Linked DNA regions of Herpetosiphon gulosus. The protein of the gene in region 1 interacts with the protein of each later gene in a pairwise test. Links are inferred from orthologs where the notes say so. Each region holds a gene or a part of one and is shown on either strand. Other genes may lie near its edges.

Region 1 (3,478 bases):
AATGAAGTTAATAATGTACGTTTCGATCCGTTGCTGGATGTTGTCAGTGCCGCCTTGTTGTTGTTGAGTTTGCCAATCATCGTCTGGAGATTGTTGGTTGAGCGTTCATGGCGTTGGTGGATGCTCGTAGTGGCATTGCCATTACTTGGTTTAGCCACAACCTTGAGCTTAGCCTACCCAATCGAAAACCCTAGCGCAGCCCGGACTGGCGTGCTGATGCCAGTGATTTTTACCATGGCCGCCGCACCTCTGGCCTTGGCAATTGAATGGCTGACCAAGGCTAGGCCGTTTGAGCAATGGTGGCGTGGCAAACCAGCCTTGGGCGGTTTGTTGAGCATTGGCTTAACAATCTGGCTGCTGGCATGGGCTGGACGCGAAAATTTCCAGCGCTACTTCGTTGATATGGCCCGCCAATACACCGGCTTTATCCCGAATAATCGTGAGGTTGCCGATGCGATTCGCTACTATCGCGATGCCCAAGGCGTGCCCTACGAAAATGCCTATCTCATGCTCAATAGCTATTTCTGGAAGGAATCGCGTAATATCAGCGTGCATTTAAACGATATGCAATGGTATGTCAACAACACGATTAAGCCCGAAATGGCGCTGGTTGTGCCCGGCAACCGCCCATTGATCTACATTCTCAATCCCGATGATCAAGCTCATATTGATCAATTGCAACAGGAATATCCCGAAGGCGAGTTGCGCCGCATCAGCAGCGCCGTTGGCAAGGATTTTCTGGTCTTTCATTTACGCTAATGGGAATTACGCTCGGCACCGCAGGCCATGTTGATCATGGCAAATCGAGCTTGGTACAAGCCCTAACGGGCATCAACCCTGATCGCTGGGAAGAAGAACAGCGCCGCCAAATGACGCTTGATCTAGGCTTTGTTTGGTTTAGCACGCCCGCTGGCCATTCGGTTAATTTGGTTGATGTGCCAGGCCATGAACGGCTAATCAAAAATATGTTAGCTGGGGCAACTGGCTTTGATGGCGTGCTGTTCGTCGTTGCCGCTGATGAAGGCATGCAGCCGCAAAGCCTCGAACATTTGCAAATTCTCAATCAATTGGGCGTTGAGCATGGGCTAATTGTGATTAGCAAAATCGATCTGGTTGATGCTGAATGGCTTGAATTTATCAGTGGCGAAATTCAGGCACAATTTGCCGCAACTAGCCTTGCCAATGCGCCAATCGTGCCAGTTTCAGCGCGAACTGGCGCTGGTATGGCTCAATTAATCCAAGCGCTTGACCAATTAATCAGCCAACTACCAGCCCGAATGCTTCAGCAGCACAATCCGCGTTTGCCGATCGATCGGGTGTTTAGCATCGATGGCTTTGGCACGGTGGTTACCGGAACGCTGCGCGATGGCAATTTGAGTATTGGCATGGAAATCGAAATTCTGCCCCAACAACTGCGTGGGCGGATTCGCGGCCTGCAATCGCAGCAAATCAGCTACACCAACGTGCAAACGGGCATGCGCGTGGCAGTTAACTTGAGCGGGATCGAACGCCAAAGTCTTAAGCGTGGCGATGTACTAACTTTACCCCAAACCTTTGAGCCAACCAACTTGCTTGATGTGCTGATTGAAACCACTGCCGATGCCCCAAGCCTGAGCCATAATCAGCCTTTGCAGCTCTATCTCGGTAGCGCCGAACTGAGATGCACCCTCGCGTTGCTCGATTGCGACACGTTGCCAGCCAAACAGCAAGCTTTTGGGCAATTGCGTTTACAACACCCAACCATTGCCCAACGCGGCGATCGCGGAATTCTACGCCGTGCCTCGCCTGCCGCCACAGTGGCGGGAATACGAGTGCTCGATGCCCATCCTCAACGCCATCGGCGCATGCGCCCAGCTGTGATCGCACAGCTGCAACAGCTGGCTAATGGCTTGCCCCATGAAATTCTGTTACAACACATTCAGCAACAATGTTTAAGCTGGCAAGAGCTGCAACAACGCAGCGGCTTTGATTCAGAAACCGCCTTAGCAGCGCTCAACACTGGCTGCAACAACGGCTTAATCAGCATCGTCTCAGCAACAGCGGCCCCACTCACGGCCAACAGTTTAATCACCAGCACAGGCTATTGGAACCAATTACAAGCCAATTTGCGCCAAATTCTGGCCGAATATCATACCACTTGGCCGTTGCGTTCAGCCATGCCACGCGAGGAATTACGCAAACGCATGGGTTTAGCTGCTAGTAATTTCAATCAAATCCTACAAGTTTTAGCCGAGCAAGCATGGCTGAGTATTGAGGCTAACCAGATTAAACTGACTGAACATCAAGCTCAACCCAATGCTAACCAACAAGCGCAAATCCAAGCCTTGTTGGCATTGTGGCAGAGCAACCCAGCCCTACCGCCTAGCCGTGAGCAATGGCCCAAGCTTGAGCCAGAACTATGGCGCTATCTGCTGCAAACTGAGCAATTGATTCACATTGGTGCAGAGGTCTATTTCTTGCCGAAGCAATATCAACAGATGCATAGCTGGGTGCTAGAGCAACTTGCTGCTGGCCAAAGCATCAGCCTTGCCCAAGCCCGTGATGCTTGGCAAACCAGTCGCAAATATGCCCAAGCCATGCTCGAACACTGCGATCAACTGCGCATTACCCGCCGCGTCGGCGATCTACGGGTAGCCTATTGAGCTTAACAAAGTGTTAGAAAAGCTTGGCACGCCTAGCCCCACCCAAATGCTCGTGTTATGCTGAAGTGAATGGCGTTTGTGCCAGCGGAAAGGATGTCGAAACGTGAGGACAAAACGTTTATCAATTAAGCAACTTGGTAGTGTTCTACTGATCAGTGCCGCCGCAGGCGCTGGCGCTCGCTATCTCGCCAATAAAACCCGCCAACAAGGCCAAAAAATCTACGATTATACAACCCCGCAAAAACTGATCGATTGGTCAGTTGCCCGCATGATCGCCCTGCGCGTCTCACAATGGCAAGAGCATCCGGTGATCAATCGGGCTGAGCGTCAAGCTGAATATGATCAAATGGTTGAGCGCAGTCAGCCCTTAATCGACGATTATTTGAACGTCAAACTGCCCGAAACGCTCTCACGAGTTAAAGTTGTTGATCGCAAAGAGTGGATCGATGCCAATTTGCGTTCATTTGAGCGTTTGTTCGAGCCAATTGAGCAATTGTATCGCCAAGCGGCCCAAAATGCAGGCCGCAATCCCTCGGTTAATGCGATTAATCGGGCGTTTGTCGGCGCACAAGTTGGGGCAATGGTTGGGGTTTTAGCCCGCAAAGTGCTGGGCCAATATGATCTCAGCTTGCTTTCGCCGCAAGCCGAGCCAGGCATGCTCTATTTTGTTGAGCCAAATATTGCCCGCGTGCAACAAGGTTTGGGCGTTGATGATCATGACTTCCGCTTGTGGATTACGCTGCATGAAACCACCCACGCCTATGAGTTTGAAGCCTATGGTTGGGTGCGCGACCATTTCAGCAACTTAATTCAGCGCTATTTCAACGAGCTTGGCG
Region 2 (3,249 bases), on another replicon or contig:
CGATGAAGTGCTGTATTATGTCGAAGGCAATTTTATGTCGCGACGTGGGGTTGATCTCGGCTCGATCACCTTACACCCATCGGGCATGCCGCATGGGCCGCATCCAGGTACGGTTGAGGGATCAATTGGCAAAGCTGCGACCGAAGAATTGGCCGTGATGGTCGATACCTTCAAGCCGCTGTATCTGACCAAAGAAGCCTTGAGTCTCGAAGAACCGAGCTACACCTATTCATGGGTCAACCACTAAAATACCCAACGGCCAAGGATCTTGTTCCTTGGCCGTTTATTGATCATCCTCGCATGATGTAACCTTTGACAAGCAACCTGCATCTCTAAACTACGGAAGCGCAACCTTGCGATGAGAGTGTCCAACGACCTTAGTTTAGTGATTATGGAGTCTTGTTCATGGAATTACCCTTGATGGTCAATGTTCAACACGTTAAGCAACAACTGCAAGCGGGGAATGATTTGGTGTTGCTTGATGTACGAACTGCTGTTGAATTTGAAAGTGTGCATATCGATGGTAGCTTGAATGTTGCCCTTGATCAAATTGAACAGCAACGCCAGCAGCTGAGCGAAAGCCTCAAACATCCAGTAGTATTGGTCTGCCGCAGTGGCAATCGGGCACGCCAAGCCGCAGCCTTATTACAGCATGTCAATCTCCCAAACTTACATATTTTAGAGGGTGGGATTCAGGCGTGGCAGGCTGCCAACGAGCCAGTTAAGCAAGGCCGCCAACGCTGGGCCTTGGATCGCCAAGTGCGTGGCTTAGCAGGCAGTATTGTATTGTTTAGCATGATTGGGAGTTTGTTTTGGTCGCCACTGCGCTGGGTTGCCGCGTTTATGGGTGCTGGCTTGACCTATTCGGCGCTGACCGATAGTTGCGCCATGGGCATGCTACTTAGCAAGTTGCCCTACAATCGCCAAACAACCTGCCAACCTAGCTTTACCCCCATGCAAAACGAAGTTAAGGCTTAGTTTAGGGGTCAGGAGCTAGGGATTAGGATTCAGGCTTGAGGTTGGCTATCGGGCATTAGTTGATACTCCAACGAAATAAAGCCAATAGCCTGATCTTCGTGTTCCTTCGTGCTCTTCGTGGATCAACAACTGGCCCCCTAGCTCCTGATCCCTGGCCCCTTCGTGCTCTTCGTGGATCAAATAAGCCCTCAGCGACTGGCTCACCATCCAATCACTGAGGGCTTGTTGTAGGTTAATTAGCCTTGTTTGGCGGCAAAATGAGCCATAAAGCTGGCGAGGGCTTCAACCCCTTCAATGCTCATGGCGTTGTAGATCGAGGCCCGAACCCCGCCGACCGAGCGATGGCCTGGCAAGCCGATCATTCCTTGGGCTTTGGCTTCGGCCAAGAATTGCTTTTCAAGCTCTTGATTGGGAAGATTGAAGGTTACATTCATTTGTGAGCGGCTATCAGCGACTGCATGACCGCGATAGAAACCACCTGAGTTATCGATGGCATTGTAGATAATATTCGCTTTGCGAGTGTTGTATTCAGCCATGCCAGCCAAACCACCCTGCTCTTGAATCCAAGCTAAAACGAGGTTAAGCATATAGACCCCAAAGGTTGGTGGGGTGTTATAGAGCGAATTATTTTTGGCGTGGGTGCTATAGCGCAACATCGTAGGAACATTCTTTGCGCCTTTGTCGAGCCAATCTTCGCGAATCAGCACCACGGTTACCCCGGAAGGCCCAAGATTTTTTTGTGCTCCGGCATACACCAAGCCAAACTTACTAGCGTCAAAAGGCCGCGAGAAGATATCGCTGCTCATATCGGCTACGATTGGCACACCGTTGGTTTCAGGGATGTTCTGCCATTGCGTGCCATAAATCGTGTTGTTGGTGGTTAAGTGCACATAAACTGGATTTTCGCTGAATTGCAGTTCAGCTTGGCTGGGGATACGGTTGTGATTATCTGCTTCGGTGGTAGCTGCAATATGTACCTTGCCGATTTTTTGGGCTTCATCACGAGCTTTTTCGGCCCATGTGCCTGTTACGATATAATCAGCAACCTGATCGGCTCCCAAGAAATTCATGGGAATCATGGCAAATTGAGTGCTGGCTCCGCCTTGCAATAACAAGACCCGATAGCCGCTTTCAATGCCTAACAAAGCCTTAAAACGGGCTTCTACTTCATTATTAACCGCTTCGAATTCTTTGGCACGATGGCTGGTTTCCATCACCGAAATACCAGTGCCCGCAAAATCGCGAAGTTCTTCTTGGGCTTGGCTCAAAACACTGGGTGGCAAAATCGCCGGACCGGCATTGAAGTTGTAGACCGTCATTTGTACACTCCTCGGCGCAAACAAAAAAAGCCCCTATCCAAACGTATTCAACGTTGAACACGAGGTGGTCGTTTAGCTCAGGCAGCATTGCCAGCAGTTTGTGATACAAGGCACATTGTAGGGAATGCTGGCATAAAAGTCAAAGCTGGATTAATTGGCAAATTAGCCCACATAGCGAGCATAAAGTAGGATTACCACAAGCAAAGGGCTGCTATATAATGAATACAGAGAGAGGCTTGATTTATCGACCATAGGAAACGCAGCATGACAAGTTTACGCCAAACCTTGCACCAAACCGCGATCAATATCAAGGTAGAACACACAGTTTTTGCCCTTCCCTTCGCCTATTTGGGTCTGTTTTTAGCCAATAAACAATTCCCTGGTTGGCAACCACTCATTTTGGTAACTTTAGCGATGGTGGCAGCTCGCACCGCTGCAATGTCCTTTAATCGCTATCTTGATCGCCATTTTGATGCACGAAACCCGCGCACCAGCATTCGGCCAATTCCGGCTGGGACACTTTCGGCCAAATCGGTCTTGATCGTTGGCTTAGTTTCGTTAACCGTGCTGGTGATCTCGGCTGGCTTGTTAAACCCGTTGTGTTTGCTGCTCTCGCCGATTGCGTTAATTGCGCTGACCGGATATTCCTACATGAAGCGCTTTACTTGGTTGTGCCACTTTGGTTTAGGTTTTACTGATGCAATTGCCCCGGCTGGCGGCTGGCTGGCAGTTGATCCCAATTTTCGGCTTTCAATGCTGTTACTGGCGGCAGCAGTCGGCATTTGGATTGCTGGCTTTGATTTAATTTACGCCTGCCAAGATGTTGATTTTGATCGGCGCGAAGGTCTACACTCGTTGCCAGCTCGTTTTAGCATTGCAACATCGCTGCGTGTCGCCAAGATCTGCCATATTGCGATGATTGGTTTGCTCTTGGCGGTAGGAGTTTCATTAA

What was found.
Region 2: the proteins of selB (region 1) and serC interact in binary tests that used the Escherichia coli proteins (3 or more experiments, as listed by UniProt). The link is inferred for Herpetosiphon gulosus from one-to-one orthologs.

What each region holds. Positions count from the first base shown.
Region 1 is NZ_BAABRU010000046.1:625-4,102, reverse strand. Bases 201-3,200 are described here. They hold selB (selenocysteine-specific translation elongation factor), read left to right. Parts: upstream 201-758; coding sequence 759-2,642; downstream 2,643-3,200. Other genes in these bases: ABEB26_RS25555 (zinc-dependent metalloprotease), read left to right, coding at 2,746-3,200; ABEB26_RS25565 (glycosyltransferase family 39 protein), read left to right, coding at 201-759. Also shown: more of ABEB26_RS25565, read left to right, coding at 1-200; more of ABEB26_RS25555, read left to right, coding at 3,201-3,478. UniProt on the Escherichia coli protein: Translation factor necessary for the incorporation of selenocysteine into proteins. It probably replaces EF-Tu for the insertion of selenocysteine directed by the UGA codon. SelB binds GTP and GDP.
Region 2 is NZ_BAABRU010000007.1:57,761-61,009, reverse strand. Bases 257-3,249 are described here. They hold serC (3-phosphoserine/phosphohydroxythreonine transaminase), read right to left. Parts: upstream 2,298-3,249; coding sequence 1,215-2,297; downstream 257-1,214. Other genes in these bases: ABEB26_RS10675 (UbiA-like polyprenyltransferase), read left to right, coding at 2,562-3,249; ABEB26_RS10685 (rhodanese-like domain-containing protein), read left to right, coding at 406-978. In the rest of the region: ABEB26_RS10690 (homogentisate 1,2-dioxygenase), read left to right, coding at 1-247. UniProt on the Escherichia coli protein: Catalyzes the reversible conversion of 3-phosphohydroxypyruvate to phosphoserine and of 3-hydroxy-2-oxo-4-phosphonooxybutanoate to phosphohydroxythreonine. Is involved in both pyridoxine and serine biosynthesis.